DNA from 3 places in the Neobacillus sp. BP17 genome. Region 2 is predicted to be linked to each of the others. Evidence: predicted binding sites of a transcription regulator. Region 2 holds the regulator's gene; each other region holds the start of a gene.
The links. Region 2 encodes Rex, which represses fermentation and respiration genes when NADH is low (regulators of the CRP and FNR family bind a similar motif). Its sites were predicted from a motif close to TTGTGAAATATTTCACAA; they were not measured.
Positions count from the first base shown of each region.

Region 1: the regulator Rex is predicted to act here: its motif matches at 1,885-1,902, upstream of AC4QJR_RS27140 (AtpZ/AtpI family protein).
Region 3: the regulator Rex is predicted to act here: its motif matches at 1,968-1,985, upstream of pflB (formate C-acetyltransferase).

Region 1 covers NZ_CM184198.1:5,551,999-5,557,211, reverse strand. Annotated here, with positions in the region: gene AC4QJR_RS27145 (S8 family serine peptidase) at 1-1,696, shown strand, start outside; gene AC4QJR_RS27140 (AtpZ/AtpI family protein) at 2,057-2,281, shown strand; gene AC4QJR_RS27135 (ATP synthase subunit I) at 2,284-2,658, shown strand; gene atpB (F0F1 ATP synthase subunit A) at 2,681-3,394, shown strand; gene atpE (F0F1 ATP synthase subunit C) at 3,470-3,694, shown strand; gene atpF (F0F1 ATP synthase subunit B) at 3,794-4,324, shown strand; gene AC4QJR_RS27115 (F0F1 ATP synthase subunit delta) at 4,321-4,857, shown strand; gene atpA (F0F1 ATP synthase subunit alpha) at 4,883-5,213, shown strand, end outside.
Region 2 covers NZ_CM184198.1:234,525-250,528, reverse strand. Annotated here, with positions in the region: one part of gene AC4QJR_RS01360 (IS3 family transposase) at 1-307, opposite strand, end outside; gene AC4QJR_RS01355 (MDR family MFS transporter) at 658-2,172, opposite strand; gene AC4QJR_RS01350 (cytoplasmic protein) at 2,186-2,899, opposite strand; gene AC4QJR_RS01345 (polymer-forming cytoskeletal protein) at 2,917-3,639, opposite strand; gene AC4QJR_RS01340 (YhbD family protein) at 3,652-4,275, opposite strand; gene AC4QJR_RS01335 (NAD(P)-dependent malic enzyme) at 4,456-5,670, opposite strand; gene AC4QJR_RS01330 (2-hydroxycarboxylate transporter family protein) at 5,789-7,135, opposite strand; gene AC4QJR_RS01325 (response regulator) at 7,254-7,961, opposite strand; gene dcuS (DcuS/MalK family sensor histidine kinase) at 7,939-9,558, opposite strand; gene AC4QJR_RS01315 (sulfite exporter TauE/SafE family protein) at 9,700-10,452, opposite strand; gene AC4QJR_RS01310 (redox-sensing transcriptional repressor Rex) at 10,651-11,310, opposite strand; gene moaC (cyclic pyranopterin monophosphate synthase MoaC) at 11,346-11,843, opposite strand; gene AC4QJR_RS01300 (ABC transporter ATP-binding protein) at 12,021-13,940, shown strand; gene tsaD (tRNA (adenosine(37)-N6)-threonylcarbamoyltransferase complex transferase subunit TsaD) at 14,222-15,244, opposite strand; gene rimI (ribosomal protein S18-alanine N-acetyltransferase) at 15,241-15,690, opposite strand; gene tsaB (tRNA (adenosine(37)-N6)-threonylcarbamoyltransferase complex dimerization subunit type 1 TsaB) at 15,712-16,004, opposite strand, start outside.
Region 3 covers NZ_CM184198.1:3,870,234-3,875,446, forward strand. Annotated here, with positions in the region: gene mprF (bifunctional lysylphosphatidylglycerol flippase/synthetase MprF) at 1-996, opposite strand, end outside; gene AC4QJR_RS18730 (cupredoxin domain-containing protein) at 1,279-1,728, shown strand; gene pflB (formate C-acetyltransferase) at 2,064-4,289, shown strand; gene pflA (pyruvate formate-lyase-activating protein) at 4,495-5,213, shown strand, end outside.

The sequences.
Region 1 (5,213 bases), 430 kb from region 2:
GACCCATGTCGCAGGGATCATTGCGGCCAATGGAAAAATCAAAGGCGTCGCCCCGGAGGCAAGAATTGTGGCGTACCGGGCGCTTGGACCGGGCGGTGGCGGGACGACGGAGCAAGTGCTGGCCGCGATAGACCAAGCCATCAAGGATAAAGTTGATATTGTTAATCTTTCCCTCGGAAATGATATCAACGGGCCAGACCTGCCGATCAGCCTTGCCCTTAACCGTGCGGTCGACCGCGGCATCGTCGCGGTAGCGGCCTCGGGAAATTCAGGGCCCAATGTGTGGAGTGTCGGCTCACCAGGAACGGCCTCAAAAGCAATCTCGGTGGGGGCATCAACGCCTACCCTCGAGACTCCATATATATCTATAGTAGGAAGTCGGGAACAATTCCAAATTGAGCCGATGGAAGGCTCAGCCACGTGGAATCTCGACCGTTCCATAGACGTAGCGGATGGAGGGCTCGGCCGGCCTGATGAACTGAAACATGTCGATGGGAAAATTGCTCTCATCGAACGAGGCGTCCTAACGTTCACACAAAAAGCAGAAAATGCTCAAAAAGCGGGAGCAAAAGCGGTGCTGATCTACAATAATGTCAGCGGGGGCCGCTTCATGGGAAACCTGGACTCTCAGCTGACCATCCCTGTCGGAGCACTTGCGAAGGGTGACGGAGTTATTTTACAAAAAGAAATAAAAAAACAAACGACCGCGGCAAGGGTGGTGGTTAGCGAAGAACGGGATCAGCTTGCCGACTTCAGCTCGCGCGGCCCTGTGACAGGCTCATGGGAAATTAAGCCGGATATTGTTGCACCTGGGGTCGCCATTAATTCGACGATTCCGGGCGGCTACCTGTCTTTGCAGGGGACGAGTATGGCCGCACCGCATGTCGCGGGGGCCTGTGCGCTAATCAAGCAGGCCCATCCGGATTGGTCCCCGGAGCAGATCAAAGCGGCGCTGATGAATACGGCAATACCACTGGCTAAATCGAGTACGGCAACGAATCCTAGACAGAGTTATTACCGCACCTTTGAACAGGGAGCCGGCCGAATTCAAGTGGATCAAGCAATCAAAACGAGCACACTCGTATCGCCTAGCAGTATGCACTTTGGGAAATTTACCGAGCAGAGTGATGTCCAGAAGGTCTCCCTCACTGTGGAAAATACGGGTTCGCGTACCCAGACCTATTCATTCGATATCCCGCCGCACGTCGATGGACTCCACTGGCGGCTCCCGTTATCGTTTACGCTGGAACCGAAACAAACAAAAGACATCACTGTGGAGTTAACGGTTGACCCGAACGTGTTTATGGGAAAAATACAAGACGGCTTCCTCAAGCTCCATGCAGGGGCCGCAACCGTTCGAATTCCGTATCTCTATGTGTTGGAGGAGCCGAACTACCCGCGCGTGATGGGGTTTGATTTTACAAATGGCGACAAACCTGGGCAGTATAAGTATGAGGTGTATTTGCCGGGTGGGGCAGAGGAATTTGGAATAGCGTTGTTTAACCCAGAGGATTATCGCTTTGTCGGTTTTTTAGATACGATTACCAATGTGAAAAAAGGACTAATTCATAGGGACATACCGAAGGGAAAACTTCCACGGGAAGGATCGTATCTGGTGAAAGTTTTTGCGAAAAAAGCGAATAAAGAGGATTTTCTCGAACGTATGATTACAATTGAGAAAACACCAGATGAATAATCATGCCCATTATAGGGAAAATTCCTTCTATATTTATGTACCATAATAAAAGTTCATAAAATTGTACCATTAGTATAATTCTAAACGTTCACAAAATAGACACAAAATAGGCAAATATCCTTCACAATTTACAATACAATAGGGATGTTGGATAAAGTTCTGGAATGAAAAATAATTCAGCGAATACTTTGTGGTATAATTCACGTAAATTCATTGACATTGACAGGGTGCTATTGTATGCTAACAAAGGGTGTAAATGATAGGGTTTTCATGTAAAAATATCTATCTGAAGATAGTATTTTGGCTATGAATTTTACCATTGCCCGCTTGACTCTCTCTCCAGAGTGAGGATGTGTTTATATGCGTAAAAACAACCGCAATCCATTTCAAGCTATGGCTTTAATGTCCGCAATTGTCTCCCAATTAGTAGGTTCCATTCTAATAGGTATTTTCTCAGGCAGATGGCTGGATCGTCAGTGGGGCACCGAGCCAATTTTCTTAATAATCGGACTGCTCATCGGTCTTGCAGCGGGCACCTATTCCATGCTTTTATCCATCCGCCATTTCTATTCAGGAGAAAAATAACTATGCCAGATTTCAGAGTTATGTACAACAGGCAGCGCAAATGGATTTTTTACTTGTTGTCCATTTATGTTCTAGGCTGGGGCTTCACATCTTATCAAACCGTATTTTTAGGACTGATTCTTGGGACATGCTTCAGTTATCTGAACCTTTGGTTCTTGGTTAGAAAGACGGAGAGTTTTGATAAAAAAGTAACTGAGGGCAAAAAGCCTAAATCCTTAGGGTCGCTCTCGAGAATGGCGATGGCTGGAATTGCCGCGTTAATCGCCTTGAGATATCCAGAGCAATTCAATATGATTTCCTTAGTGGTAGGATTGATGACATCCTATATTGTCATTATGATAGATTATTTTTACCATGCTTTGCATGTACATAAATGAAGCGGAAGCGAGGTGAGTTTACATGCATCATGAGGCTCCAGAGTTTGAATTTATGGGTCTTTGGTTTAATGGCGCAAATATGCTGATGATTACGATTGCTAGTTTAATCGTTTTCTTAATAGCTGTCCTTTCTACACGAAAGTTAGCAATGAAACCCACAGGGATGCAAAACTTCTTTGAATGGGTGATGGACTTTGTAAAAGGGATCATTAACAGCACGATGGACTGGAAAGAAGGCGGAAGATTCCACATCCTTGGAATTACATTGATTATGTATATTTTTGTATCCAATATGTTAGGCCTTCCATTTTCAATCGTGGTTGATGATAAGCTTTGGTGGAAATCACCAACAGCCGACCCAATCATTACTTTGACATTGGCCGTTATGGTCTTGGGACTATCCCACTATTATGGCGTCAAGTTAAAAGGTGCAAAGGGTTATGGAGAAGGGTTCTTCGCTCCGATGAAATTCTTATTCCCTTTGAAAATTATTGAGGAATTTGCCAATACGCTGACTCTTGGTCTGCGTCTATATGGTAACATTTACGCTGGTGAGTTGCTTTTATCTCTATTAGCAGCAGGATTAGCGCACCAAGGTATTGCCGGTACGATCGCAGCGATTCCGCTGACAATGGTATGGCAAGGGTTCTCTATTTTCGTTGGTACGATCCAAGCTTATATTTTCACAATGTTAACAATGGTTTACTTGGCTCATAAAGTGAGTCACGACCATTAATAATACACCGTTCATTTTTATGAACACTATAAAAAAATAATTTATGTTTCATACATTTAAGGAGGAAAAAAAGTAATGACAGGATCAATTGGTGTTTTAGCAGCAGCAATCGCAATCGGTTTAGCAGCAGTAGGAGCAGGTATTGGTAACGGTCTTATCGTAGGACGTACAGTAGAAGGTATTGCTCGTCAACCAGAACATCGTGGTTTACTACAAACAACAATGTTTATCGGGGTTGCGTTAGTTGAAGCATTACCGATTATTGGGGTAGTTATCGCGTTCATGGTATTAAATAAATAATTTTAGGCAAATTTACATTGGCGATGATCAACAAATCTTCGCCATTCATTTATGCGTTTTTTCTATCGTTAAGCAACTCTTGAAAGGAGTGAACCGAGGGTGTTAACAAACAGTTTTGTATTAGCGACTGCTGCGGAAGGCGGCGGCCACATTAATACTGGAGATATCTTCTTCCAGCTCATCGTTTTTATTGTTTTGTTAGCCTTGCTCAAAAAGTTTGCTTGGGGTCCATTAATGGGCATCATGAAACAGCGTGAAGAGCATATTGGTAACGAAATTAGTGCGGCGGAAAACAGCCGTTTAGAAGCACAAAAGATTTTACAAGAGCAGCGCGATCTTTTAAAAGAAGCTCGTAATGATGCTCAAAACCTAATTGAAGGTGCGAAGAAGCAAGGCGATATCCAGCGTGAAGAGATTATCGCAGCGGCCCGCACGGAAGCTGATCGTATTAAAGAATCAGCGAAGCTTGAAATTGAGCAGCAAAAAGAAAAAGCAGTTGCCGCGATTCGTGAGCAAGTTGCGTCCCTGTCTGTATTGATTGCTTCTAAAGTAATTGAAAAACAAATCACAGCAGCAGACCAAGACCAACTGATTAGCGAATATATTAAAGAGGCAGGAGAAGAGCGATGAGCAACTCTATGGTAGCTAAGCGCTATGCGTTGGCTCTTCTAAATATTGCAAAAGAGACGAATTCGCTCGGAGTTATTGAAGAAGAACTTCGTGTAGTGAAGGAAGTTGTACAATACAATCCTGAATTAAAAGCCATCTTAAATTCTTCTAAGCTTTCACTTGAAAAGAAAAAAGAAATTATTAAGACTGCTTTCGCATCAGTTAATGTAAATGTACTCAATACACTGTTGATCTTAATCGACCGCCACCGTGAAGACCAAATCATTGATTTGGCGAATGAATTTTTAGAGCTGGCAAATGAAGAAATGGGCATTGCCGAAGCTGAAGTTTACAGCACACGTGCGTTAACGGATGCAGAACGCGAGGCGATTTCATCTGTATTTGCTGCTAAAATTGGCAAAAAGTCACTAAAAATCGAAAATATCGTAGATTCCAACCTGCTTGGCGGCATCCGCCTCCGCATTGGAAATCGTATATATGACGGGTCATTAAGAGGTAAACTCGATCGTTTAGAACGTAAATTGTTAAGCTAGATTCGAAAGATTAGGGGTGAAACTCATGAGCATCAAAGCTGAAGAAATTAGTTCCCTGATAAAAAAGCAAATTGAAAACTATCAGGCGGAAATTCAAGTAACGGATGTTGGTACAGTTATCTCAATCGGTGACGGTATCGCACGTGTTCATGGCCTAGACAATGTCATGGCTGGAGAACTTGTTGAATTTTCAAATGGCGTTATGGGTATGGCACAAAACCTAGAAGCTAATAACGTCGGTATTATCATTCTTGGACCTTTCACTGAAATCAAAGAAGGTGACGAGGTTCGCCGTACAGGACGCATCATGGAGGTTCCGGTTGGTGAGGAACTTATTGGTCGCGTGGTTAACTCCC
Region 2 (16,004 bases):
TATAAATCCTAATCCATCCTTGTAACACTGAACGACTTGATATTTCATACTTACGTACAATCTCAACTTGAGAGAATTGACCCGAAAGAAAGTCATTAACCGCAGCTGTTTTTACTTTCTTCGAATACCGCTTCCATTCCCCCGAACCCTGAAGCCATTCAGTTCCATATGTCTGAAATTGATAAATCCAATCATTCAGAGTTCTAGAAGATATGTGGTGTTGTTTACAAAAGTCTGAAACTGAGATTTTTCTGTTTTCATAAGCCGTTATTATCTCAAATTTTTCTTGTGATGAATATTTCCCCATAGAAAAAGCCCCCAAAAAAGTAAACAGATTTTTATTATTTCATCTGTCTACTTTATCGGGAGCATATCAAATTCTTTTTTCACATGGTGCCTGACACCTTTTTACAATTCGCTGATTGGAAGTCCAAATTCGCCGATTAACCTCTCCTATTCGCTGATTAGACAAGGAAATTCGCCGATAGAACCAATGACAACACGAAAACCCCATAAAAGAACAAGCAAAAACTTTACTAATATCCAGGACCAATGCTCATAAGTAAGTCTCAAACCTCAAATAGTTTGTTTATTACGAAAAAACTGACTCGAATAGGCTTTTTTCACCTAATTTGAATCAGTTACTTTTTCAAACAATTATTTCGACACTTGCCCCTTATTAATAACCATCCGCTCTTTCCCAAGGATAAAGATAAATAGGAAAGCAAGGCCGGCTGGGACGAGAGCCCATGTGAATGTGTGGACGATCGAACTTGAGAGCGCCTCCGTGATTTTATCGAGAATTGGTGCAGGAATTAATTTTCTTGCTTCCTCCGATAATAAGGCACGTGAATCCCCGAAACTTTGCCCCTTAGGCATCTGCCCCATTCCCGCAAAAGCATTTTCCAACCCTTCTTTAAAGTCACTTCGTTGAATCGTACCAAAAACGGTGATCCCAATCGTCATTCCTAAGGAACGGATAAAGTTACTTGTCGAGGTGGCAGAGCCCCTTTGTTCCATTCCAAACGGATGAATCGCAGCCATGCTTAACACCGAAAAGGAGAAGCCGACCCCCAAACCAATAATTATCATGTAAAGCGTCAACACGGCTCTCTTTGTATCCGGTGAAATCGTGCTCAACAACAATAAGCCGCCAATCAAAATTACTCCGGATATAAACATGATGTTTCTGTAACTCATCTTCGTCGTTAAGAAACCTCCTGCTTGTGCAGTAACGACCGAACCAAGCATCATAGGCAATAAAATTAATCCTGAATTAGTGGCTGTTCCGCCATACACCCCTTGCACAAAAATCGGGATGTACACCGTGGCAGCCATAAATGCCGCACCATAAAATAAGCCAACAATCGTACTGCCTGCAAACAAGCGGTTCCTAAACATCGAAAAGGATATAATCGGATCCTTCGCTTTCGTCTCCACATATAAAAAGATCAAAAACAGAAGCCCGAATCCACCAAACAAGCTCATGATCACCGTAGAATCCCATTCATATTTTTGTCCCCCAAGTTCAAGCGCAAACATTAAACAAACAACTGCTCCAACCAAGGTAACGGCTCCCGACCAATCAATAATTTGCTTTTTGTGAATGGGGGATTCCTTATAGGCAATGGTAATAAAAATCAGCGAAAGAATCCCTAGAGGCATGTTAATATAAAAAATCCAATGCCAGCTGATATAGTCTGTGATATACGCCCCAAGCAATGGCCCAAAAATACTCGATAAGCCAAAAACCGCTCCGAACAGTCCACCCATTTTTCCACGCTTTTCAGGAGGAAACAGGTCAAACATAATCGTAAAGGCAATCGGTACCAACGCTCCGCCGCCAATTCCCTGGATCGCCCGATAAATGCTTAATTGCGTGATCGTTTCAGCTGTTCCACACAATGCAGAACCTGCCATAAACAAGATCAATCCAAAAATATAGAATCTTTTTCGCCCATACATATCCGATAATTTACCGAAAATCGGCATCCCTGCCATCTCAGCGACCATATAGGCGGAAACAACCCAGACAAAGCTTTCTAGTCCGCCAAGATCGCCTACAATTGTTCCCATCGCTGTAACGACAATTGTATTATCCATCGAGGCCATCAAAATACCTAGCAATAGCCCCGCAACCACTAGTCCTAACTTACTTTCCTTCGTCACCATCCACATTTCTCCCTTATATCTTTGTCGTAATTTTTACCGTTGCCTTTGAATCATGTGTGAAATCGTCCCTGTATTCCACCACTCCGATTTGGCAGCCAGGGCCAATTTTCACTTTGTTACCTCGGACAATTTCGGCTTTTGTATTTTCAAGATAAATGTCATCCCCTTCAATAACTTTCGCACTAAGGGACCCGATCTCCTTTCCAAAGGGCAGCAGTGTGTTACTCCTTTTTTTCACAGTGATTTTCCCGCCGCCGATTTCCTCGGCACTGCTTTGCCCGAAACGAAGACCCACCTTAATGGTATCCGCCGTTAGTAAGCCTTTAATCTCAAAACCGCCGCTCGAGTCAAACGTCTCATACTCCACATCACCATTCACCGCAATACTACCTTTAATGTTTGCCTCATCTCCCGTAAGACCTTCGCCGACTTCCAGCAATCCTAAAATCTTGATTTTTTTCATGTGAGCATTGCCGCCGACCATCATCGTCCCCATCACAAGTGTATCCTCGGCTTCCATATTCCTTTTGACTTCTGCTTCGCCAAAAACTTTTACCGAGCCTGTTTTAACATTTTCAGCGGCTTCACTTGTACCATATACATTGAAAGCCGAACATTCCACATCAGTCATAATGGTCCCTTCGCCGCGGATACTGATTTTTTCGTAACGGCCGCCAGGGTAGCTTCCCGATCCATTAATAATAAGATTTCCGTTCTTTTCCATCATCACTCTTTTCCCTCCTATTAAACCCGTCTGTTTTCAGTAACCACGGCCTTTTTATCCATCGAAAATTCCTCTGTATATTCAACGAGACCAATCTGACAATTGGGACCAATTGATACCTGGTTTCCACGTACGATTTTGGCAGTAGTATTTTCGAGTTCAATTTTGTCCCCTTCGATTAATTCCACTTCCAGCTGTGGTTTATAAAAGGGCTTAAGCAAATGACCGACTAAGGATGATCCCTTCTGCTTTACTGTGATCGTTTGCCCGCCAATTTCTTTTGCTTTACATTCTCCAAACATCTTTATGTCGATATGGTCAGCATTTAGAAGTCCGCCAATCGTAAACTGCGATTCTGCTTTAAAGATTTCCGCTTCACAATCCTCCCCGGCCGTAAAGGTGCCATGGATTTTGATTTCCTCACATTTAACCCTGCCGCCAACGGTGCTTTTACCATTCACCTTTAATTTTTCCACCGATAGGTTTTTGTCGATCCGTGCAGATCCATCAATCGATAGGTTTTGAGCTTCAAGATTCCCTCTGAACCTCCCATTCCCGTTCACCTTTACTTTCTCAGCAATAACATTGCCATTCAGGATACCTGAACCATTACAATCAAGTTCCATACATTCTAAATCGCTGTTAATCGTTCCTCTGCCATTTAATGTAACAACGCGGAACTGCCCCCCGTTGGATGCACCGAAGCCATTAATCACCAAGTCTCCTCTGCTTTTCGTATCCATCGTCAGTCTCCTTTATAATAATTTCGCTTTAATCTCTTCCATGCACTTCATCAGTGAAAGGACAGTGACTACCTTGGTACCACGTTCAAAGTGAAATTCTTCTGCATTTACGAGTAATAGACATGATGACATTCCCAACTTTCGGGTAATCACTAACTCACAGCTTTTTTGCTTAATTAATGCTGTATGGTCCTTTAACACCTGCAAGACCATTTTCCCTTCCTCTAGGTTTATTTCTCCCGATTGAAGCAATTTGTCTAAAACAAACACTTCAAGCATCCTTGTAAAATTAAATTCCAAACTACCGTTTTCCTGTTCTAAGTAAAAATCGACAACGGCTGTCGAAACAATGTTACGTTTTATTAAGTCATCCTTGTTATAATTTAAGTTTGCTACATTAGGTGAGAACATGTCTGCTAGTTCATCTAAGGATAAGTTTTCCTTCATTGTTTGGATTTTTTCGATTCTTTCAAGGATCTTCTCCTTAGGAAAAAATGTTTCTTGACCTGTAAACGTAGACTTGCGCACAAACCATTCTTCCGGGATTAAGTCCTTTCGTTTCCATCTATATAGCTGTCCATAGGATATTCCTGCTAATTCTAATAGGTCTTTCTTTGAGATTAACTCCTCACTCATACTAAAAACCCCTTTCCATAAACAATGTAACATAACACTGTTACGCATGTAAAGTGCAAATGTAAATATTAGGCTGTCCTAATTATTTTCACCAAAAAAAGGCCCTTCACGTTGATTAACGTGAAAGACCTTATTAAACTTATTCTCTTCTAACACCCACCAATGGGTTGAATTGGATTTCTAAATGATTTCTACTAGTTTTTTGCTACTCATTCCTTTTCTAGCTACTCCCTCTTCAATGGCTGCGTTCGAAACGGCGGCGGCAACTCTTTCCCCTACACGTGAATCCAAGGCGTTTGGAATGATATACTGCGGTGAAAGTTCTTCATCCGATACAAGTCTTGAAATGGCGTAGGCGGCGGCAAGCTTCATCTCCTCTGTGATATCTGTTGCCCTTACATCAAGTGCTCCGCGGAAGATCCCTGGAAAAGCGAGTACATTATTTACCTGATTAGGATAATCAGAACGGCCTGTTCCAACTACTGCTGCACCGGCTGCTATAGCCTCCTCAGGATAGATTTCTGGCACCGGGTTTGCCATTGCAAAAACGATTGAATCTTTATTCATTGTTCTGAACATTTCTCCAGTTAAAGCCTTTGGCCCTGAGACTCCGATAAAAATATCCGTATTTTTAATGGCATCTTGTAAGGTGCCCTGTATCCCTCGCAGGTTTGTTTTCACTGCTATTTCTGCCTGCCGATCGTTCATCCACATTTCACCTGGGCAAACAATCCCTTCCAAGCTTACTAACGTAATATCCTTAAAACCGGCAGTTAATAAAAGCTTGGCAATCGCAATCCCAGCAGAACCTGCGCCATTGATGACTACCTTTACCCTATAGATACTTTTCTTAACAATTCTAAGTGCATTTAAAAGGCCAGCCAGTACGACAATTGCTGTCCCATGCTGGTCATCATGAAACACAGGAATGTTTAATTCCTTTTTTAAGCGTTCTTCAATTTCAAAGCATCTTGGAGCAGCGATATCCTCCAAATTGATTCCGCCGAACGTTGGCTCTAATGCTTTGATGATATTGACTATTTCATCGACATTTTTTGTTCCCAAGCAGAGCGGATAAGCATCAATCCCTGCGAATTGTTTAAATAAAACTGCCTTCCCCTCCATTACCGGCATTGCTGCTTCGGGACCAATATCTCCTAACCCTAAGACCGCTGTTCCATCTGTGACAACAGCTACTAAATTACCACGCCCTGTATGCTCAAAAGAAGCCTCACTATTTTTGGCAATAATCTTACATGGCTCCGCTACACCTGGTGTATAGGCTAAACTTAAATCATCTGCATTGTTAACTTCTACCTTACTGACAATACTAATTTTCCCGGCAAGCTTTTTGTGAAGCAGCACGGCCTCTTCTTTGATCATTCTTTCATTCATTCCAACCTTCTCCTTTTGCTCCAACCTAAGTCTAGATGTTAATCTGGGTGACGAAAATCAAATCTATTATTTAAAAAGTCGAGCCGTGACAGATAGCCACAGCCCTTTTGAGGAATTACTAACTTAATAATTTCAGTAAAAGAATAGCCAATATAACGGTTGAGGCGCCGCCAATTCTTGTGGAAACTTGGGCAAATGGCATTAATGACATCCGATTAGATGCCGAAAGAATCGCGACATCCCCCGTACCTCCTAAACCACTATGACAGCCTGTAACAATTGCTGAGTCAACAGGATACATCTTCATCAATTTTCCTACAAAGTAACCCGTAGTAATCATTGCGACTACAACAGAAGCACAAACAACCGCATATCCAGGTGTTACGATCTTAACTACATCCTTAAGCGGAATATAAAGCATCCCTAAACCAACCATTAATGGCCATGTTAAACTTGATGATACAAATTTATATAAGTGATACGCACCTTGTTCCATTTTAGCTGGCATTATCTTAATACTTTTTACTACTGCTGCTGCAATAATCATTAACACTGGTCCAGGAATTCCAAGAAATTTATTTCCAAGTCCACCTAAGATAAAGAAACTGCATGCTATTAACAATCCTGCACCCATAAGTGGGAAATCAACCGGCTTATCAATCGTTGCGGCTTCTGTGATTCCGTCGCCGCCTTTTGTTTTCACTAATACACCATTACCCGTAAGGTGTTTCTTTTTCTCACCTATGCGAGACAAAATACCAGCACAAACGATAGCGACAATATTCCCAATTACAGCGGCGGGGATCAACTGACCAACAAATGTTTCTGAAGATTTTCCGAGAACCTCTGCATAGCCTAATGAAAGAGGCAAAATTCCTTCTCCGATGCCGCCACCGATTATTGGTACAACAATATAGAAAAGTGTGTGTTTCATATCATATCCAAAAAGCAAACCAACAAGGACCCCTACGATAACTGAAGCAATGGTCCCTAAAATAAGCGGGATAAACATTCGTGTGAAACCTTGAATTAAGACTCTGCGATTCATCCCAAGAATACTTCCGACTACTAAAACAGAGATATATAGATAAAGGAAATTTGATGTTTTCATTAATTGCGTAACCGCATTCATTCCAGTTGTGTTAATCACACTAAAATAGACTAATATAGATGGGACCAACAGTGCTAGAATTGCCGGACCCCCAATATCCTTCAAGACCGGAATCTTCATACCAAGGTCACCAAGTAAAATACCCATAACAATAATGATGGCAAATCCGCCAATCATGTCAGCTGGAAGCAATTTATAGACAGCTGAAAAGTAGACAACAGCTGCGATAACGATATAAAGCGGCAGTGGAATAACCCCTATCTTCATACTGCCAATTTTACCTAAAAAACCTTTCTTTTCTTCCTTTTCCCCTGAAACAACCGTAAGCGGTTGCAATTTTCTAACTGGTTCCATAAATTCATCCCCCTATGAAATTTATGTCTATATCATATTCTTGATTGAAACGCTTTCATAGTTTATGTAAATTTAATAAGATTTTTGTAAATAAAAAAAGTAAGCAGTTTTCGGCTGCTTACAAAAAGGCTTTGATTAGATGTTCTTTCATTTGATTATATTCATGCTGGTATACAGGTCTGCCGACAGTACCGTAAATTACCTTCACATCAAGAATTCCGATTTCCTTTAAAAAGTTTAAATACTTACGGACCGATACCCGAGAAATGCCGACCACCTTTACAACGTCCTCTGTTGAAAACGGAGCATTTTTTAATTCCTGAATGGCTTCCCAAATTTGTTTTAAGGTGTCTTTTGTCAGTCCTTTCGGGAGGTCTTCGATAAGAGACTTTTCCTCTCGGTGCAGGATCTGCTGGTCCAGCACGTCTTGATTAATTACATGTTGTGTCTGAATAATCTTTGTTTGGTTCTTATAGTCAACTAACGCTCTGCTAAATCGGTCAAATTCAAAAGGTTTAATTAAATAATCTACAGCTCCGTACCTCAAAGCCTTTTTAATCCGCTCCATGTCTGACGCTGCTGAAATAATAATTACATCGGTCTCTTTCTCATTTTCGCGGAGGTAGGTTAACAGCTCTAAACCTAGTTTCCCCGGCATAAATATATCAAGCAAGATAAGATCGATTTCTAGCTTTTCCAATTTCATAATCGCCTCATCTACAGATGCAGCCATTGCCATCAATTTAAATCCGGGGACCTGCTCAAGATAGCGTTTATTGAATTCAGCCACCATTGGATCGTCATCAACGATCATCACTCGGATCATTTCTGTCCCCCTCCCCATCATATGGTATATACACGGCGAAAACGGTCCCTTTTTCAGGCTTTGATGATAGAATTAAATCCCCGTCCAACTTTTTAACCGCCTGCGAAACGAGATACAATCCTAATCCTCTATTTTCACCTTTTGTGGAGAACCCTTTGTTGAAAATTTGGTTTTGTATTTCTTCACTCATCCCTTTTCCGGTATCTTTTACTTCAATTGTTAAAATATCATCTGCATAATCAAGGGAAACTGTTACTTTTTTGAGTGGACAACCGCTCACAGCCATAATCGCATTATCAATTAAATTACCTAAAATCGTAATCAGTTCATGTGTTATATCAGAATCCTCGGGTTGAGGAATTGGTTGTTCACACAAAACTGATAACTCTGTCCCCGATTCCCTTGCATAACTTAACTTTCCAATTAAAAAGCCTGCTAATACAGGGTCCTTTATTTTTTTGGTCACAAAGCCAATTTCGTTATTGCGATGATTAACCGTTTCATTGATGTATTCAACAACTTTTTCATAATACCCTGTATGGACCATCCCTAAAATAACATGAAGCTTATTCATATATTCATGTGCCTGGGCTCGAAGTGCATCGGCGTAAGTTCTCACTCCAGTCAGTTCTTCGGCGAGTACTTGTATTTCTGTTTTATCGCGAAAAGTTGCAATGGCCCCTACGACCTTATTCCCAACAATAACAGGGACTCGATTAGTTAAAATAGTCATTCCATTTAAATTCTGTTCTTCATCCAATTCAGCTTTACCCGTTTGTAAGAGATCTTTTAAGCGCGTGGTAGACAAATACCTTTCTATATTTACCCCCTTCGGATTATCCGGCAGTCCTGCCTTGTGAAACATCTTTAAAGCAGCTCGGTTGACAAGTGTTATCTTTGACTCTTGATCAACCGCGACTATTCCTTCTCTGACGGATTGAAGCATAGCGCTTCTTTCTTCTAATAATTTTGCGATCGCAAACGGCTCAAGCCCAAGTAAGATTTTTTTGATATATCTAGCTAAAATAACAGCCCCAAGAACACCGATTAATAGGCCGATCAGGGTTCCAATATAGATCCCAGTTCGGCTCTTTTTGACGGCCTTTTCCACATTATCCAGCGAAATCCCAACGGCCACTGCCCCGATTTGTTTCCCTTTTTCGTCCTTAATGGGTGTAAAAGAGCGTAATGAAGGTCCCAGCGATCCCTTTGATATTGACGCATGCTCTCTTCCTTTTAAAACAGGCCCTTCATCTCCACCCCTGAATGGCAACCCTATTTTTTTACTGTCGGGGTGGGATTTTCGAATGGCATTCATATCCATCACGACAATAAAGTAAACATTTGTAACTTTCCTCATTTCATTTGCATAGCTTTGAATGTCCTTTTCATCGCGTTTCCCACTCATCGCCTCAATCACAAGCGGACTATGTGCAACCATGCGAGCTACACTTCTTGCTTGCTCCGCCTGATTCTTTTCCGTCTCTGAAGCAATTCTGGAACTTATAAGTAAATCCGTTATCAACAGCGAAAAAGTAACCACTACACAAACGAAGACAATAATCACTGATTTTAAACTCCATCTGCCCCTTCTCATATTTCCCTCCAGCTGTACCGGGTGTCAGGCACCATCTTGATGCACCCCTTGATGACAATGTAATCATTCAGGTAAGTAAAGTAAACGCAAAAAAGCTGCAAAGCTTGCTATGACAGAACTTTGCAGCCTTGGAAGCTTTCTTTAGCTTATCAGTAATATAGCTCCTGCTAAAATAGGGGTCAGGACCATCGCACTTTTTAAAACGGGCTGAGGTGCAAAGTCCGTAAACTTAGCCCCGACATAAGAACCAATCATGGTTCCTGCCACCACTTCAAATAACAATGGGAAGTTCAAGTATCCTTGAAAATAATAGCCAGCTCCCCCTGCTAAAGCGATGGGCAGAATAACAAGCATGGTTGTACCCACAGATTGTTTAAGCGTAAGTCCCAAGATTAAAAGCAGTCCGATTTGAATGAACGGTGCAGCACCAATCCCAAATGTCCCAGACAACAACCCGGTAACCAAACCGACTAGCGCTGCTTTCTTAATGAGAAGAAGGTTGCTCGGTTCGTCTTTTTTATAGTTTGCCTTAATTTTTTGAACGATAAACAATCGTACGACCAAGATCATAGCTGATAGAAACAACATCCCTGCGGTTAACCAATGCAAGGAATGGATGGGAATCAAACCAGCAAGCTTTGAACCAATAAAGGAAGCAATCGACCCAAAGCCTCCGACAATTAGACCCGTTTTAATCGAAATATTTCCTTGTCGAAAATGACTGTACGCACCTGACAAGGTAGTAAACACCATGGCAGCTAAAGATGTCCCTAACGCTACATGGATGGGAACTCCAAAACCCACTGTTAAAATGGCAATAATAAAGCCAGAACCTCCTGCTCCGACAAATCCTAATAATACCCCAAGTACAAACATAGTCAGCACGATCGCCAACTTCATCCCCTCCAATTGCAAAAACCCTAGATGTCACTCTAGGGAATGTGTGATCTATAATCCCGATAGTAATCGCTTGCAAATAAACTACCTACATCTTAGTCCAGCCCTCAGTATTTTGATAGATTATGTAATTAAAAAAAGCAAGCATACAAAAGAGCTCTCCACAAATATTGTGAAAAGCTCTTAACTAAATTACTATTCTTCTTCCTCTAATTCCACCGTCGGATAATGCTTTAAAAAATAAACAAGCGATTGCAGTTCCACTGCTAAGTCAATATGATGGACTCTAATTTGCGGGGGAACATTTAAGCGTGCTGGCGTAAAGTTTAATATTCCCTTTATATTTGCACTCACAAGTCGATCAGTAATCATCTGTGCAACTGGGGCTGGAACCGTTAATATCGCAACGGATATACCTCCCTCAGATAAAACCTTCTCCAATTCATCCATATGATAAACCGGGACCTCGCGAATTTTTGTTCCCATTTTTTCTGGATCCACATCAAAGGCACATTCTATTTTCGTGTTATTATTCTTTAAAAAATTATAGTTTAAAAATGCCGTGCCCAGATTTCCTACCCCTATTAAAGCAACCTTTGTTAATTCATCCTGGTCCAAGGTTTTACGAAAGAAGGAAATCAAATAATTGACATTATACCCATAACCTTTTTTTCCTAATGCTCCGAAATAAGAAAAATCGCGGCGAATCGTGGCTGAGTCGACCTTTACGGCTTCACTTAGTTCGGCTGATGAAACCCTTTGCTTACCGGAAGAATGCAGGTTTTTAAGAAATCGGTAATAAAGGGGCAGCCGTTTGGCTGTCGCCTGTGGTATTTTCATTGTTTCATTACTCATAATCTCCCACACCCCATGGATAATTTAGTTAAAAATCATTTAACTTTTTCGTTTCTCTTAAAATCACCATTTTTACCGCCTGTTTTTTCGACAAGATATGTAGGGCCAATCACCATACCTTTATCAACTGCTTTACACATATCATAAACCGTTAAAGCGCATGCTGACGCAGCTGTTAACGCTTCCATTTCTACACCTGTATTCCCCTTGGTTTTAACGGCTGCCGATATATTTAAGCGATAATTCTCTTCTGTGTCCTGCTCCCAGGAAAAAGATATATTAACCCCCGTTAAGGGAATCGGATGACACATCGGAATCAAATCCCACGTCTTCTTTGCTGCCATGACCGCAGCTACCTGTGCCACTGCTAAGACATCACCTTTTTTTATCGCGTGATTCGTAATTCTATCGTAAATTTCTTTCCTAACTGTAATACTGGAATGAGCAAGTGCCGTCCGTGCTGTTTCTGGCTTATCACTGACATCGACCATTTTTGCTCGGCCTTCTTCATTAAAATGCGTTAATTCTGCCATATAAATAATCCTCCCTTCAAATCATACACTATTTTTCCTTATCTGTCTGTGAAACTTTGAACGAAATTCAAGGTTTTTGCCGATTTAACACCTTCATCCACCTAATCTGCGCCTCAGTTTATTGCCGATATACGGGGAATAAGGTACACTAAACCTATGTAATAGAGGTGAAAAAGAATGATTTTGTTACAGGTTAATCAACTACAAAAATATTATGGTGCTGACCTAATTTTATCGAATATTAAATTAGAATTACAAACTCGAGACCGTGTGGCTCTAGTTGGTCGCAACGGGGCAGGAAAATCAACATTATTGAAGATTATTGCTGGCCACTTGTCACATGATGGCGGTGAAATCATCAAACCAAAAGAAGTAATGATTGGCTATTTAGCCCAAAATACTGGTTTAGAGTCCACTTTGTCGATATGGGACGAGATGTTGACTGTATTTGAACCGCTGCGTTTAATGGAAAAGTCACTTCGGGCCCTTGAAGAGCAAATGGCCGATCCTAATGTATTTGATGATACTGGAAGATACGAGAGAATCCTAAAAGAGTACGACCATCTTCAAGTGAAATTTAAGGAGCAGGGTGGATATCAATACGAGGCAGAGCTCCGTTCTGTACTCCATGGGTTAAATTTCCCTGATAAATCCTTGATGATATCAAGTTTAAGCGGCGGACAGAAAACGCGTCTTGCCCTTGGTAAACTGCTATTAACTAAGCCCGATATCTTAATATTGGACGAGCCGACCAACCATCTTGATATTGATACCCTGTCCTGGCTGGAGCAATATTTACAAAGTTATCACGGGGCCATTTTGATTGTTTCCCATGACCGCTATTTTTTAGATAAGGTGGTTACGCAGGTATATGAAGTGTCCCGTAAGCAAATCCAACGATTCACAGGCAACTATAGTTCCTACCTAGATCAAAAAGCGGCCAATTATGAGCGTGATTTAAAGCTTTTTGAAAAGCAACAGCAAGAGGTGGCAGATCTTCAGGATTTTATCAACCGGAATTTGGCACGTGCATCAACGACCAAACGAGCCCAAAGCCGCCGCAAAAAGTTAGAGAAGATGGAACTGATGGACCGCCCCTTAGGAGATGAAAAATCGGCAAACTTCTCGTTTGAAATTGAAAAACAAAGCGGCAATGACGTGTTAACGGTCGATTCCCTTGCTGTCGGTTATCAGGGCGAAAAGGTCTCAGAAGCCATTTCTTTTCGTGCCTATAAAGGAGAAAGCATTGCCTTAGTTGGCCCAAATGGAATTGGTAAATCAACCTTATTAAAAACAATTATTAAAAAGCTTCCTGCCCTAGACGGAACCATTCTCTATGGAACAAACCTTTCCATCGGATATTACGATCAGGAACAGGCTGAATTAACTTCCAATAAGCGTGTTTTGAATGAACTCTGGGATGATTACCCGTTAAAAAACGAAAAAGAGATTCGAACGGTTCTTGGTAATTTCTTATTTTCCGGTGATGATGTCTTAAAAATTGTCTCCACTTTAAGCGGCGGGGAGAAAGCTCGACTTGCTTTAGCTAAGCTGATGTTGGAAAAAGCCAATGTTCTAATTTTAGATGAGCCCACCAACCATTTGGATTTAGATAGCAAGGAAGTTCTTGAGAATGCATTAATCGATTACCCTGGCACAATTCTTTTTGTCTCCCATGACAGGTATTTTATTAACCGAATTGCCACAAAGGTCTTGGAACTGAGCCGCCATGGCAGTACAGAGTATTTAGGGGATTATGATTATTATGTAGAGAAGAAATTGGAGCAGGAGGAGCTTGCTGCCCTGGCGCTGGCGGATCTTCAAAAAGGGTCTGCGCAAATGGAAGCATTTGAGAAAAATACTTATCAACAGGATAAGGAAAGCAAGAAACAAGAGCGTCAGCGAAAACGAAAATTAGAAGAAGTGGAACAAAGAATTGAAGAACTGGAAGAGCAAATTCAGGAATTCGAACAGCAGTTATGTGATCCAGATATCTTTCAAAATCATGAAAGAGTATTAGAAATCAACCTAAAAAATGAAAAAGCCAAGGCTGAACTCGAGCAACTAATGGAAGCATGGGCGGAATTGGCAGAGTAAAAACCGAGCAGTGCTCGGTTTTTTCTTTTTAATAAGACATATATCGACAACATTCGATATAAACACTTTTTTAAAAAATTATTCACTTTTCCACAAGCTTATTCACATTGTAAACAGAGTATTCCCAATGATTTTTTTAGTTTTCCACAATATCCACAATAATTACCCCACTTATCCACATTATACACAGAAAACAATCCACTTATCCACATTTAAGATTATTTTGATGGAAGTTCAAAAATTCTTATCAACAAAAAAACTCTTCTTATCCAGAAGAGTTTCTAATTATATAATTCAATATCTAATCCAGGATTGGCGTTTAACGTCAAATTTGCTCGAATTCCCTTTTCAAACATCACACTTCCAGCAGCAGCGATCATTGCTGCATTATCTGTACATAGTGATAATGGCGGGATGACTAATTCAATCCCAGGTTTCTTTGAAAAAACCTTCTCTAACGCCTGTCTAAGTCCTTTATTCGCTGCAACCCCGCCCGCTACCAATACTTGCTCTACGCCGTATTCTGTGACCGCTCTTTCTGTTTTTGTGACTAAAACTTCAATGACGCTTTCTTGAAAACTTGCAGCTAGGTCTTCAGGGGCAATCACCTCACCGCGTTGCTCCGCATTATGGACCGTATTAATAACTGCGGATTTTAAACCACTAAAACTAAAATCATAGGAGCCTTCCTCCAGCCATGCCCGAGGTAAGTTAATCGTCGGATTTCCAGACTGAGCCAGGCGGTCAATATGAGGGCCGCCAGGGTACGGCATATTTAATGTGCGGGCTACCTTATCGTAGGCTTCCCCTGCAGCATCATCTCTAGTTTCCCCAATCACTTCAAAATGGCCATGTTCCTTCATATACACCAGTTCTGTATGCCCGCCAGAAACGACAAGAGCGAGGAGCGGGAATTTCATTTCGGTTACCAGCCGATTTGCATAAATATGGCCGGCAATATGGTGAACAGGAACGAGTGGTTTGTTCTCAGCAAAAGCTAATGCTTTCGCGGCATTTACCCCAATTAAAAGGGCACCGACCAGTCCAGGGCCCTCTGTGACAGCAATCGCATCAATCTCAGCAAACAAAATATTAGCTTGCTTTAAGGCTTCCTCGGTAACAATAGTGATTTGTTCAACATGGTGGCGGGAAGCAATCTCTGGCACAACACCACCAAAACGTTTATGACTTTCAATTTGAGATGCCACAACATTTGCCACAATCTCACGGCCGTTTTTAATGATTGCGACAGCCGTTTCATCACAACTTGTTTCAATTCCCATAATCCATTGATCTTTTATCATAAATTTACCCACATCACTAAACCATCTTCCTGATTATCTGAATAATAATTTTTACGGATTCCTCCATTTTGAAAGCCTAGCTTTCGATAAAGAGACTGTGCCACATGATTGGTCACACGTACTTCAAGTGTCATGGTCTTTGCTCCCATCTCCCGGGCTACTGACATCATTTTTTGCAATATAGCTTCCCCCAGCTTCCGGCCCCTATATTCAGGCAAGATTGCTACATTCGTCACATGGGCCTCGTCAATGACAATCCACGCTCCGCAGTATCCAAGAATTTTATTATTTTCTTCTAAAACGATATAAACAGCAAATCGATTATTGTGCAATTCATTATAGAAAGCTTCACGACTCCATGGGGTCGTAAAAGATGCATGCTCTACTTCCAAGATCTGATCAATATCCTCTTCCCTCATATTACGAAAAACAAATGAATCTACCATAACTCTCTATTCCTATCCATTTCATATTTTTCCTTTCGCTTCTAACCATTTCGCTTCAGCCTCAGCTAAACGAATATAATTTGGGACAAAAGAATGTATGTCCTCTCCAGGTTTATCCTTGCCAAGAAGGGCGAGCTCTGATGGACGAGGATTATGTTCTGTGATCGCTGCAAAAACGGCCTGTGATTCCAAATGGTCAGCGATTGTTGCTTGATGGAGTAATAAATCATTTCCGATAAATAATATAGATTTACCGGCTCCTTTTAGAGACTCTGCCCAATCGGCTAACATGACCAAGCGATCCTCTTTAACTG
Region 3 (5,213 bases), 2.1 Mb from region 2:
ACCAGAAAGGAAAACCAGCATGGTTAAAATGACATGACTTAATCTTTGTACCACGGCTTTAGGAAGATCATTCCAAGTTTGATTCCATTTTTTCCAATAAAGCTTAATAAAGAAAACTAGGCTAATAAAAAATGGGAGAAAGTAATAGCCAACCCGATAAAATAATAATAATACAAGTACCTTTTCTTCAGAGAAATGTAAATCTTGCATCCCCCAAATAAATACCAAATCAAAAGAACCTAAGCCGCCGGGGATCATACTAATAATACCGGCACATGCAGCTACAATATAAACAGGAAAAAGATTTGCTGCAGAGATAGAAATTCCTAGAGTCCGGCATAAAATCCAAATGGCTAAAAATACTGCAAACCATTCGATAATGGATATCATAATTAGCTTCAAGGTACTATTGGCACTAACTAGAGATGGACTTCCTTTTCTTGATTTTAAGATATGTATAAATAAAAATAGTGGTAAATATAAACCAACTCCCACCACTGCAAAATAGAGCCATTTTGTGTCAACAAACAACGGAAAGTTACGAAAATTGTTTGTGACGATCCATGATAGCACTGAAATACCAGTTAAATAAAATAATGATACGGATGCAATAACCCCTAAAAGTTTGCGCTTGTCCGGTTCGTGCTTATGAAAGAAATACGTCCGTAACATTGCCCCGATTATTCCACCAAAGCCAATTAAATTTGAAAACGAATTAGCAATAAATGATTGCTCTAATAAATCTCTGATTGGAACTTTTAATTTTAATATTCGTACTAGAACCACATCGTAAAGCAACATGGGTAAGACAGCTATGAAAGTGATAAATATTATAAATAGAAGGCGCCCCATATCAAGTTGACTTAGTTCTTCCTTAAGTAAGTCCATATTTATGTTTTGAGTAAATTTTTTGATTTCGATAATTGCAAAGATTAACAGTAACAACGGAAAAATAAATTTTAGCGCCTTTAATATTCTTTCTTTTCTAATCCCCAACAAGCTAACCACCTAATTATTTGCGAATTAATTAGCAACATCTAATTTACATAGAAACACATTTCCTGTTTTTACTATAAACTTTTCTAATAGAAAAACAAAGAAAAATTATCTCACTCTATAGGGTGTTACTTCTTATTCTAGACATTTTTATTTATGTTCAACCATGTTTGAAGGTATAAGTGTTAACCAAAACAACTCAAATCTCACAAAATAATAGACAAGTTTTCTCCCCCACTTAGCATAAGTATAAAGTAGGACAAATTTATGAGGGGGTACGAAATGAAATTTTTAGTCTTTAAAAAGGAAACACTTCTATTCTTTGTTGCAATAGGGGTTGTACTTTTCTCCCTGTCAGCCTGGTTCATGTTAAAAGCCGGGGATATAACTGTTTTTAATCAGCAATCGAAAGATATCCGTGAAATTCACATGGTTACTGCAGAATTCAGTACGAAAATGAAAAATGGAAAAGAAATGGAGGCTTATCGATGGGATCCCGGGACAGTATTTTTAGAGAAAGGTGAAAAAGTAAGGTTATTTATTAGCGGAATCAACGGTGAAGAGCACCCCTTTTATATAGAAGGAACTAAAATAAAAGGGACCGTCAAAAAGGGCGAAGAAACAATTGTTCCCTTACAATTTGAAAAAGAAGGTACGTATCGGTTAATTTGTGAAGTCCATTCCGATCGCTCACATAATGGTCCAATGATTGCTTATATAGTAGTGGATTAAAAACAGGGGATTCTTCTCCTGTTTTTTTTCATGATAAAAGAACTGCTGTTTCAATCTTTTTTAATGTTAACACCTTGTTTTTATAAATTTCTTCATATATAACAGTTTTGAAATTTACAAAAATAATTATAGTACAGTTTGGAAATTGATTCTATAAAACTATATTAACAATCTGAAGACATTACTAATTATCCCCTTTAAATAAGACTTCACAAAACGTTAACAATTGTTACTAATATACGTGCCTTTTTTCACAAAAAACCTGTTATACTCGATTTATAGAAGAAACAACCAAACTGTTATATTGTTTTATAAAAAATATGAGGTGATTACTAATGGAACAATGGACTGGATTTACAAAAGGTGCTTGGTCAAAAGAAGTTAACGTTCGCGATTTTATCCTTAATAATTTTTCTCCTTTCGAAGGAGATGATTCATTTTTAGCAGGTCCTACAGAAGCTACCACTAAACTTTGGGCACAGGTAATGGAATTAACCAAACAAGAGCGCGAAAAGGGCGGCGTATTGGATATGGACACTGAAACCGTATCAACAATAACTTCCCATGGACCTGGTTACCTTAACGAAGACCTTGAAAAAATTGTTGGTGTACAAACCGATAAACCGTTTAATCGTTCCATGCAGCCATTTGGTGGGATCCGTATGGCAAAAGCAGCTTGTGAAGCTTATGGGTACCAATTAAACCCTGAAATTGAAAAAATCTTTACTGAGTTCCGTAAAACTCACAATCAAGGTGTTTTCGATGCCTACACAGATGAAATGATGCTTGCTCGTAAAGCTGCAATTATTACCGGTCTTCCTGATGCTTATGGCCGCGGCCGCATTATTGGGGATTATCGCCGCGTTGCTCTCTACGGTGTTGATTTCTTAATCCAAGAAAAGCAAAAGGACCAAAGGAACACTAGCAAAGTAATGACTGAAGATAATATGCGCCTTCGTGAAGAACTTGCTGAACAAATTCGTGCTTTAAAAGAACTAAAGGAAATGGCAAACAGCTATGGATTTGATATTAGTCAACCAGCTAAAAATACGGCTGAAGCATTCCAATTTGTGTACTTTGGGTACTTAGCAGCGATTAAGGAACAAAACGGTGCCGCGATGAGCCTTGGCCGCGTGTCAACATTTCTAGATATTTACGTAGAAAGAGATTTAAAAAACGGAACAGTAACCGAAGAAGAAGTACAAGAAATAGTCGACCACTTTATTATGAAGCTTCGTCTTGTAAAATTTGCCCGCACACCAGATTATAATGAATTATTCAGTGGAGACCCTACATGGGTAACAGAATCAATCGGCGGTATGGCAAATGATGGTCGTTCCCTAGTAACGAAAAACTCATTCCGCTTCCTGCATACATTAGACAACTTAGGTGCTGCACCAGAACCAAACTTAACAGTTTTATGGTCACCGCAGTTACCCGAAAACTTTAAGAAATATTGTGCGAAAATGTCCATCAAAACTAGCTCGATTCAATATGAAAACGACGATATTATGCGCCCAGAATATGGGGATGACTACGGAATTGCTTGCTGTGTTTCAGCAATGGAAATTGGTAAGCAAATGCAGTTCTTTGGTGCCCGTGCTAACCTTGCAAAAGCACTCCTATACGCTATTAACGGCGGGGTAGATGAAAAATTAAAAATTCAAGTGGGACCACAATATCAGCCAATTACATCCGAAGTATTAAACTATGAAGAAGTCATGCAAAAATTCGATCTTGTGATGGAATGGCTTGCTGGTCTTTATATCAACACCTTAAATGTCATTCACTATATGCATGATAAATACAGTTATGAAAGAATTGAAATGGCCTTACACGACACTAAGATTCTTCGTACGATGGCAACAGGTATCGCTGGTCTTTCCGTTGTCGCTGATTCACTAAGTGCGATTAAATACGGTGAAGTCAAGGTAATCCGTGATGAAAATGGTCTTGCGGTTGATTTCGAAACAACTGGGGACTTCCCTAAATACGGAAACAACGATGACCGAGTCGATGCGATTGCTGTAGAAGTGCTTAAAACCTTTATGAAAAAGCTTCGTAAGCACCAAACTTACCGTGATTCTGTTCACACACTATCTATCTTAACGATTACATCTAACGTAGTCTACGGAAAGAAAACCGGTAATACACCTGATGGACGTCGTATGGGAGAACCATTTGCACCAGGTGCTAACCCGATGCACGGCCGTGACACAAAAGGAACACTAGCTTCACTATCTTCAGTTGCGAAGCTTCCATACAACTATGCGATGGATGGAATTTCAAATACCTTCTCAATCGTGCCTAAAGCATTAGGTAAAGAGGAAGAAAGCCAAACCCGTAACCTTGTATCAATCCTAGATGGATATGCTATTAAATCAGGTCATCACTTAAACGTTAACGTCTTTAATCGCGAAACATTAATTGATGCAATGGAACACCCAGAGCTTTACCCACAATTAACAATCCGTGTTTCTGGATATGCAGTTAACTTCATTAAATTAACAAAAGAACAACAGTTAGACGTTATTAATCGAACATTCCATGAGTCACTTTAAAAAGCGGAAGCGCCTTGTCCAGGGGCGACAGGCATAAGACGAGCCGGCGAGAAGGTTGCTCTTTAACCTTCTTGACGGATTGGCTTATGACCCCGAGCCCCTAGGCGCTGGAGCTGGATTCATAGAACTTCATTAATTAATTATATTGTTAACCATTCAGGGCCCTTTAATCGGGGGTCCTGGAAAACTAAGGGGGATCATCATCATGAACGGAAATATTCATTCAATCGAAACATTAGGTACAGTCGACGGACCAGGTATCCGCTATGTTATTTTTACACAAGGCTGCCTATTGCGGTGCCAGTTTTGCCATAATGCTGATACGTGGGAAATTGGCAGCGGCAAAGAAATGACTGTTTCCGATATCATGGATGATCTTATGTCCTATCTGCCTTTTATTCAGTCTTCTAGTGGTGGAATTACAGTGAGCGGTGGTGAACCCTTGCTGCAAATCCCTTTCTTAACAGAATTATTTAAGGAATGTAAAAAGAAAGGGATTCATACGACCATTGACTCTTCCGGTGGCTGCTTCTCTCATTCAAAGCTTTTTGTTGACCAATTAGAGGAATTGCTCCAGTATACTGATTTAATCCTATTGGATCTGAAACATATTAACCGGAAAAAACATATTCAATTAACAGGAATGGCTAATGACCATATTCTTGAATTCGCAACATTCTTATCCAATCATCATGTTCCTATCTGGGTTCGCCACGTGCTCGTTCCAACGATAACAGATGATCCTGATGATTTAACAAAACTTGGTGAATTTATTGGGACACTTAATAACGTCCAAAAGATTGAAATTCTTCCCTACCACAAACTCGGTGTTTATAAGTGGGAAGCACTCGGACATGAATATCAACTCCATTCTATTGAGCCGCCCACAGAGGAAAATGTGGAGTTTGCCTATAAAAAAATAAC